3 regions of the Kiloniella antarctica genome follow, and region 2 is predicted to be linked to each of the others. Evidence: predicted binding sites of a transcription regulator. Region 2 holds the regulator's gene; each other region holds the start of a gene.
What was found. Region 2 encodes LexA, which represses DNA repair genes until DNA is damaged. Its sites were predicted from a motif close to ATGTTCTANTTTGGTTC; they were not measured.

Region 1: ACFSKO_RS12590 (PA0069 family radical SAM protein) is a predicted target of LexA. The motif match lies at 1,676-1,692, and genes of this name have one in related genera.
Region 3: recA (recombinase RecA) is a predicted target of LexA. The motif match lies at 1,447-1,463, and genes of this name have one in related genera.

The regions. Positions count from the first base shown of each region.
Region 1 covers NZ_JBHUII010000004.1:1,198,232-1,201,452, reverse strand. The annotation lists gene ACFSKO_RS12600 (DMT family transporter) at 1-497, shown strand, start outside; gene ACFSKO_RS12595 (hypothetical protein) at 557-1,552, shown strand; gene ACFSKO_RS12590 (PA0069 family radical SAM protein) at 1,713-2,639, shown strand; gene ACFSKO_RS12585 (hypothetical protein) at 2,643-2,858, shown strand; gene ACFSKO_RS12580 (DinB family protein) at 2,910-3,221, opposite strand, start outside.
Region 2 covers NZ_JBHUII010000011.1:205,761-208,981, forward strand. The annotation lists gene ACFSKO_RS16990 (ComEC/Rec2 family competence protein) at 1-1,321, shown strand, start outside; gene lexA (transcriptional repressor LexA) at 1,385-2,089, opposite strand; gene ACFSKO_RS17000 (molybdopterin molybdotransferase MoeA) at 2,203-3,221, opposite strand, start outside.
Region 3 covers NZ_JBHUII010000013.1:291,162-294,382, forward strand. The annotation lists gene ACFSKO_RS19955 (invasion associated locus B family protein) at 1-240, shown strand, start outside; gene recA (recombinase RecA) at 326-1,399, opposite strand; gene ACFSKO_RS19965 (PAS domain-containing hybrid sensor histidine kinase/response regulator) at 1,570-3,221, opposite strand, start outside.

The DNA of each region.
Region 1 (3,221 bases), on a different contig from region 2:
TACTTGTTCGGGGAAATCCTCAAAATTTAGTTGGCTTGTCGTTGAATAGTGGTGATTTTTTTATCCTTGGGGCGGTTCTTAGTTGGTCTTTGTACTCTGCCCTGATGCGTTGGAAACCTGTTGGCGTTTCACCCTTCTCCTTCATTCTGCTAAATGTTCTCATTGGCGAAGTCGTTCTTACGGTGCTTTATATGCCGGGATGGATTGACGCGGCGCCTCTTGAGTTTACTCAGAACAACCTGCTTGCCGTATTTTATGCGGGAATACCTGTATCGATTATTGCCTTTCTCTGTTGGAATGAAGGTGTAAAACATGTCGGTGCCAGCCTTGCCGGACAGTTTATTCACCTTCTCCCTATATTTGCGGCAACTCTGGCCATTTTCTTGTTGGGGGAGCAACCTGAATATTATCATGGAGCCGGAGCGTTGTTAATCGGTTTTGGAGTCTGGCTTTCCGTGCGAAAGAGCCGACGAGCTAAGTTGATCGAACCCATATAGGGGTAAGTAATTTTAATGGGTACAGGATTTATTTGCTCTGACATGGTGGAGAAAATAACATGCCGTTGATCATTAACGGGATCTTTTTTGTACTTTCGAAAATAGGCGCCCGGGCATCTCTGATCTTGGCAATAAGTCTGCCCGTTGGGGTAATTTTACCAGAAATAGTAAGTAAAAGCCTTTTGCCCTATCTACCTCACATCATTGTTGGGTTGATAACAGTTGCCATGATCAGGGTTGATTTAGGCCGGGTGATATTGCATCTCAGAAAACCAATTGGTTTGTGTGCTTCATTAGTTCTTCTCATGGTTATCATCCCTTTTGGGATGAATTGGTTAGCGGGGTTTCTGGCGCTTTCATTACCATTGCATATGGCCTTGGTTTTTATGGCCTGTGCACCTCCTTTGGGGTCAGCACCTAATCTGGCTTATCTTCTGAAATTAGATGCCGAACTTGTCTTTAATGTAACGATTGCAGGCACTCTAATTTTACCTCTAATCGCTCCGATTATGGTCGGAATAACCCTTGGGAACGATATCGGCTTTGATAGCTGGGCTTTGTTCTCTCGTTTGATTGTTACCGTTGGCGCATCAATTTTTCTTGCGGCCTTCGCTCGAAATTTTTTTGGCCAAGAGGGTATTAAGGCGAATGAGATTGCACTCGACGGCTTAAGTACTTTGATTATGGTGTTATTCGTCGTCGCAGCGATGGGGGGTGTAACCCACATACTCGAAACGAACCCCATGCAGGTTTTGTATCTGCTTGGCATTGTCTTATTGGCGAATTTTGGGGCGCAGGTGGGTTTCTCTTTTTTTGGAATGATTATCGAAAAATTCTGTCCGGAGATGTCACGAAGACAATCTTTGTCTTTTGGTATGGTCGCCGGAAATAGAAACCTTGGCCTCTTTGCCGCAGCGATCCCCTTAACAAACCTTGAACAGATACTTCCTTTTCTCGCGCTTTATCAGGTGCCAATCTATCTAACTCCTATGATTGGGGGGCTTTTTTACCGCTATTTTCTTAACCGAACTTCTATTTTTAAGATTGCTGATTAAAGTAACCCCTGTCTCTGGTGAAATTCTTCTTAGTGGAGAAAGAAACAGTTTGGATTATTGTGATGATTGATATCCCTTATTTAACTATTTGAAAGTGATAGTATTTTGTGGATATTAAAAATAATGTTCACTTTTTGTTCCGAATACGGTAGCTTACGTAATGGGACAGCAAAAGCACAATGACGAAGTTCAACATTACACGGAATTAACAGGTGAGCTTCACCCGGCAGCAATACGTGGTCGGGGGGCGCGAACCAATAGAGTTGGACGGTTTGAACGTGAAGAACGCCTACGTGTTGATGATGGTTGGGGTAGTCTGGACGATGCCAAAGAAACTAAGACCAAAGTTTTTTCAGACCCCAGTCGCTCGGTAATTTCGAAGAACTTATCTCCTGATATTCCCTTTGACCTATCCTTTAATCCTTACAAGGGGTGTGAGCACGGTTGTATTTATTGTTTTGCGCGACCTTCGCATGCTTATCTGGGACTATCACCAGGGGTGGATTTTGAACGACTTATCTTTGCTAAAGATGATGCGGCACGGCTTTTGACACAAGAGCTGTCGAAGGCGTCCTATCGGTGCAAAGTTATTGCTTTTGGGGCAAACACAGACCCTTACCAACCTATTGAGAAAGAACAAACAATTACACGGCAAGCGTTGGAGGTCTGTGAAGCTTTTAACCAACCCGTCGGAATTATCACGAAGGGCTATCTGGTAATGCGCGACGCCGATATCTTAGAACGTATGGCCCGAAAGAATTTGATTTCTGTTGCAATATCCGTGACGACCCTTGACCGCAAACTGGCTCGAACGATGGAGCCACGTGCTTCGACGCCCATGCGCCGACTGGACGCGGTAAGGAGGCTCACAGCTTTGGGCGTGCCAGTTTCAGTTTTGATGGCCCCGATCATTCCTGCGTTAAACGACCATGAAATAGAGCGTGTTCTTGGACTATCGGCACGTGCTGGAGCTGTAAGTTGTAGCTATGTCCTGTTGCGTCTGCCTGGTGAAATTCGTGATCTTTGGATGGAATGGTTACGTATGCATTATCCAGATCGGGCAAATCGGGTGATGAAGATCTTGTAGTCCATGCGGGGAGGAAAGGATTATGATGCGAGGTGGGGCAAGCGGATGAGAGGGGAAGGCGTTTTTGCTAAATTGATTGCAGATCGGTTCGCCTTGTCGCGGCAAAGATATGGTCTCAATCGACGCTCACTCCGTCAACTTGATACAGAAAGCTTTGCTGTACCAAAACAGTATCAAAAAACTCACAAATCCGCAGAGCAAATGGATCTATTCATGTGAAGAGTGAGGCACTAATATGTCGACGACTAATTATAAAAACGGGCAAGGATGTTAATCGTTGGCGCGCATATAATACATGATATCCAGTGAGGGGGGAGGGACGTCTGTTTGACTTAATAAACAGTGAACTTGGCCGCGATGATGGGTTTGATGGTTAAAGATATGACGTATTATAATGTCCATGGGATCACTATAAAAGTCACCGGCAACGTTTTTATAGTCAAGTACACCATCTAGGCGAGCTTGAGTGATTTTCTCTGCAAAGGAAATGATCCTTTGATCTTCTATTGTTCGTGCAGAACTCAAATTATTGAAGTCGTCGTACAGTATGTCACCGAGCCCGAGATTTTCGAGAACATTTTC
Region 2 (3,221 bases):
GCATCTTCTCGCAATCTCCGGGTTACATATGGGATTAGTTGCGGGAATAATATTCTTTACGCTTCGTTTTTTCATGGCATGTGTGCCAGTTCTGGCTTTGAACTATCCGATAAAGAAAATCTCAGCCTTTGTGACGTTCATTATTTGTTTTGGATATTTGGCGCTGATTGGTATGCCGCTATCGGCACAGCGTGCTTTTATGATGGCGGGGGTATCTCTTTTCGCGATTATCCTCGATAGGCAGGCGATTTCTATGAGGACGGTGTCTGTTGCGGCATTGGTTCTACTTATTTTAACACCAGAAGTTTTAATATCAGCGAGCTTTCATCTGTCGTTTGCTGCAGTTATCGCTTTGGTCGCCGTTTTTGAATATTATAACAAGCTGGAAAGAGGAAGATCGTTTCTCGAAAGAGTTATAAGTGGGCTGAAGGTTACGGTTCTTTGCTCTCTGATTGCTTCTTTGGCGACAGCACCATTTGTTTTATATCATTTTCACAGTTTACCTCTTTATGGAATTTTAGCCAATTTAGTAGCTGTTCCTTTTACTGCACTTGTTCTTATGCCTTTGGTACTGCTCAGTTATGTCTTGATACCCTTTGGTTTAGAAGGTTTATCACTGACCCCTTTGGGGTGGGCATTCGAGTTTTTACTATTGCTTGCAGATTGGGTTTCCGCAATTCCAAATGGGGAGGTAAAGGCACCAAACTTTCCTGTTGGCTATCTTGCTCTGGTGTCTACAGGGGGATTGTGGATGTGCCTGATAAAAAATAAGATGCGCTTCTTGGGGAGCTTACCAATTTTAGTCTTTGTGCTCGTTGTTACTTTTACCGAACGGCGTCAGGATATTTTGATTGATGGTAAAACTGGATTGATTGCTATTCGTATTGATAATGAACTCTTTACAAATCACACCAGAAAGGCGCGTTTCATATCAAAAGTCTGGCAACAAAATTTAGCGATAGATCATACCAGAAACTGGCGCGAGCTGCCTGAAAGTATTTTTCGTTGTGACGAGAATGCTTGTCTATATAGGGCAGGAGGGAAAACGATATCTTTTATTAAAAGAGGAAACGCCTTTGCCGAAGATTGTACTAAAGCAGATTATATTATTACGGCCTTAAAAGCCCCTGGGTGGTGTCAGGGAAAAGAGCATCTCGTTATTGATTATTGGGACTTAAGAAAAAAAGGTGTTCACAGTATTACGCTCTTGCCTTTAGGTGCGTCTTCCGTGCAGCCGACGACTTCGCATTCAGAAACCCGTGTTAAGTTCAAAGTCGTGAATGTGTATAAGAACGAAGGGACAAGACCCTGGGTGCGATAATTTGGTATTTTACTTAGTAAACTAATTTATTAAAAATGTAGTTCAATATATTGATATTATTTGTTAATGATAGTTTCTAAGTAGTCCAACAAGTTTCCCTTGAACCTGAACGCGATCAGCATCATAAACTTTGGTTTCATAAGATGGGTTTGCGGGTTCTAGTTCAATCTTGCCGCTTTGGCGTCTGACATGTTTAAGAGTTGCTTCCGTATTGTCGACAAAGGCGACGCCGATCTGACCATTCTCGATAACATCACAGCGTTGAATCAGAACAGTATCACCATCCAAAATGCCAGCTTCTATCATTGAATCTCCTTCAACAATGAGGGCGTAATGATCCCCTTTGCCAATGAGGCCCATGGGTACATCAACATACGAAGATGGATCGTTTAAGGCTTCTATAGGCGTACCAGCAGCAATTTTGCCGTAAAGAGGAAGGTGTACGCTTTCATTTTCTGATAGAGATTGATTGGCTGCTTGGATGCCTGAGGATAGCAGAGGATTATTGCTTGATGTTTGATCTGAATTTCTTATTTGGGGAACGGGTCCAAGATCTTCTGGTAGGCGAAGGATTTCAACGGCACGGGCACGGTGGGCCAGGCGGCGGATAAAGCCACGCTCTTCCAGAGCTGTCACCAGCCGATGGATGCCGGATTTTGACTTTAGACTCAACGCGTCTTTCATTTCGTCAAAAGACGGAGAAACTCCTGTGCGGGACAGATGATCCCGAATATACAATAGAAGCTCACGTTGTTTCTTGGTCAGCATCGAAAATCCCCCGAATAATATCGCGTTTTGTCAGTAGAACAAAACAAAAACATATCTTTTGTTCTACTTTGGTTCTCTTAAGGGGTCAAGGCCAAAATGTGATTGAAAAGAGCTTAAAGCCGGATAATTTCAACTTCACAATCTTTTTTAATTGCTGGTGCAAAAGGGGCGCGAATGAGAAGGCAATCTGCTTTGCGTAATAAATTAAGCATTGCACTGTCTTGGCGACTAAAGGGTGTTGCAAGTAATTGCCCTTTATCATTTGTCGTAAGTTGTGCGCGTAAATAGTCCTGACGTTTATCGTTTTCGCCAAGATCATTTGCCAGTATCGCTCGTTCTCTTCTTTGAGAGTATGGGTCTTGTCCGGTCATTTTCCAAAGAGCAGGGCGTGCAAAAATATAGGCACAGACCAAGGTTGAGACCGGATTTCCGGGAAGGCCAATCATGGGGGTGTTGCCCAGTTTCCCAAAAATAAGAGGCTTACCCGGGCGCATGGCAATACGCCAAAAATCGATTTCCAATCCTTGTTTGCCGAGCACGGAACGAACAAGGTCGTGATCACCAACGGACGCCCCGCCCGTAGTAAGAAGCAGGTCAGCGCCTTCTGCGCCTCTGGCCATGGTTGAGAGAGCTTCGCCATCGTCAGGAGCAATGCCCAAGGAAATAGGTTCTCCTCCACATTCACGTACAAAAGACATGAGTGCCGTCGTGTTGGAGCTGATGATTTGGTTCGGGCCTGGTGTTTCTCCGGGGAGAACAATTTCATTTCCTGTGGCCAGGATCGCTACGCGGGGTTTACGATATACTTCCAACCAAGGGTGGTTCATGGCTGCAGCCAAGGCAAGATCTCTGGCCGTTAAGATTGTTCCTTTTTCAAGGCCAACCTGGCCTTCTTTGAAATCAAGGCCCGCCGGACGGATATAGCGTCCGGCACTTTCGCTCTGGTTTACAGTAACCTGATCACCTTGTTGTTGGGTGTTTTCTTGTATTACGATGCAATCGGCCCCCTGTGGCACCGGGCCACCAGTGAATATTCTAACGGCTTCACCAACTTTTAGACACTGATCATAACTTCCCCCGGCAGGGGATTCACCGAGCACGGTTAACTGAGCGGGTATGGTTGCAATATCTG
Region 3 (3,221 bases), on a different contig from region 2:
CGGTTACCCGAGGGATTTTCTCTCGAAGTTGGCTCTTCCATACGACGAAGCTATCCTTTTGAGCGTTGTATTGTTTCAGGATGCCAAGCAGAAATATCCGTAGATCCACAACTTCTTCAAGAGTTTAAATCTCAAAACGAGGGGCGTGTGGTCTTTTTTGATGCCGTAAAAAAACCAATCGCCGTTCCCTTCTCACTCAAGGGATTTACCAATGCCTTTAGTCGGGTCACAAACCCATAAACCAAGTTAAACATAAATGTACTAAAAAAGGGGCCTCTTACAATAGAAGCCCCTTTTTTTATTCAAACAACTTTTCTTTAGCTTTTCAAGCGTCCTCAGCTTCAGTTATTTCAGGTTTTCCTTCAAGCATTGCATTTGAAACAATACCGGCATTCAGACGCACAGCATGTTCAATTTTTTTAGCTACTTCAGGATTATCAGTCAGGAATTTTTTAGCATTTTCACGTCCCTGTCCGATACGTTGCCCCTCGCAAGAGAACCAGGCCCCCGCCTTCTCAACAATTCCGCACTGAACTCCAAGGTCGAGCATTTCACCTGTTTTCGAAATACCTTCGCCGTACATAATATCAAATTCGATGACACGGAAAGGAGGCGCCATTTTATTTTTAACAACCTTCACACGGGTTTGGTTACCCGTAATATTTTCCCGGTCCTTAATTGCACCGATTCGACGAATATCAAGGCGAACCGATGAGTAAAATTTAAGAGCATTACCACCCGTTGTCGTTTCAGGATTACCAAACATAACCCCGATTTTCATACGAATTTGGTTGATAAAGATAACAAGAGTGCCCGACTTGGAAATTGAGCTGGTCAGCTTCCGCATCGCTTGGCTCATTAATCGCGCTTGAAGGCCTGGAAGAGAATCTCCCATATCGCCTTCTAGCTCTGCCTTCGGTACCAATGCCGCAACAGAATCGATAACAAGAACATCCAGTGCTCCAGAACGAACAAGTGTATCTGTAATTTCTAACGCCTGCTCACCGGCATCGGGTTGAGAAATCAAAAGTTCGCCAACATCGACACCAAGTTTGGTCGCATAAGCAGGGTCAAGCGCATGTTCCGCATCAATAAATGCGCAAGTTCCACCCGCTTTTTGAGCTTCAGCAACAACATGCAAAGCCAAGGTAGTTTTACCGGAACTTTCTGGTCCGTAAATTTCAACAATACGACCACGTGGCAGGCCGCCAATGCCCAACCCTATATCTAAACCAAGAGAGCCTGTGGAAACAACTTCGGTTTCAACTATGGCGCCCTCTCCCAGCTTCATGATTGAGCCTTTACCAAAGGCACGTTCAATCTGCCCCAGTGCCGCATCCAATGCCTTTTGCTTATCCACCGTGCTATTCTCCACTAACTGTAAGACGTTTTGTACCATCGTTGCCTTCCTTATCCCACAGGCATCCACATGCTGCAACGACAACAATGTACCCCTTTTGTTCTTGCCCCACAAGAGAAAAGAACGTTTAGGGAACATTTATGCTTTTGTAAGTACGAACTGAACGGTTCTAAGGCATCATTCAGCCAAAAGACATTTTTTTAAGACTTCTAATTCATTGCCAATACGTCTTTTACCTTTGACGCCAACTGCTTAAGACTAAAAGGCTTCGGTAGAAATTCGATTGTTGAATTAACATCAAGACTTTTTCGAAAAGAGTCCTCCGTATAACCAGAAATGAAAATTACCTTCACATCAGGATGCGTCTCATAAAGCTTTTTGATCAACGTTGGACCATCCATACGCGGCATCACCACATCTGTAATCACCAGATCTACTGTGACTTCATCCTTTTGTAAAATCTCCAAAGCCGCCTCACCTGAATTGGCCTCAAAGACATTATAGCCTTTGTTTTCAAGCGCTCTGGCACTAAAAGAACGTACGGCATCTTCATCTTCAACCAACAGAATATTTCCCCGACCAGTCAAATCCTGGGCTTGAGGAACATCCGCGATAATCTCTTCAATCTCACCCGCTTCTTCTTTGAAGTGTGGTAATAATAACGAGAATACAGTGCCCTCATCTGCAGCTGAATCAACAAAGACAAATCCACCTGACTGTTTAACTATTCCGTATACAGTAGAAAGCCCCAACCCTGTTCCTGCACCTATTTCTTTCGTTGAGAAGAAAGGATCAAAAATTCGATCCATAATTTCAGCAGGTATGCCATGTCCCGAATCCTGAACCTTAACCAATACGTAGTCTCCAGGTGGTATCTCTTCCCCTTTGACTTTATAAAGCTCATCCACCATGACATTCGAGGTGATAATTTCGAGCATACCTCCCTGATCCATTGCGTCACGTGCATTAACCGCCAAGTTAATGATAACCTGTTCCAATTGCCCTTGATCGGCCTTCACATCACCGAGATCTCTGCCGTGAGTGATCCGCAATTCAATCGTTTCACCAATAAGCCGACGAAGAAGGTGTGCCAACTCCGCAATAATATCCGTTACATTAAGGCGTCTTGGCTGAAGTGTTTGTTGTCTGGAAAATGCGAGTAATTGGCGGACAAGATTTGCGGCTCTATTTGCGTTTTGTTTAATCTGCATAATGTCAGCAAAGGACTGATCACCAGGACGATGACGCAATAACAACAAATCGGAAAATCCAATCATCGCCGTCAACAGATTGTTAAAATCATGGGCGATCCCACCAGCCAACTGCCCCACAGCCTGCATTTTTTGCGATTGTGCAAACTGGGCTTCCAAACTCCGCTGCTCAGTAGTGTCTGTAAAATTTAGAATATAGCCGCTCGGTAAACCTGAATTTTCATCGACATGAGTCACGTTCATATTACAAACGACCTCAGAGTTACCTGCTAAATGAACCTCCATAGCCTTGCGCTCATAGGTTGTTGCCGACACTAACGCCTCTCGAACTGTTTCTCGTTCTTCATCCCCGATAAGTGATAACAGAGGCTTGCCTTTGACATCACCACCATCAGATACAAGTTCCTGAAAAGCTCGATTGCACTCGGTAATGACCCCGCGCTCGTTAAGCAATACGATACCAACAGGCGCTTCATTAAAGAACTTGCGAAATCTTTTTTCAGATTGTTCAAGCGCAGTTGCCATCTCACGCTCAAGAGTTAAATTACGCACAACTGACCTAGTTCGAAATCCTTTACCAGTTCCCCCCTCAGCAATGTGCTGACTAATAACAGCCAAGATGCGTTTTTCACCGTCCGCGGTCTTAAGGA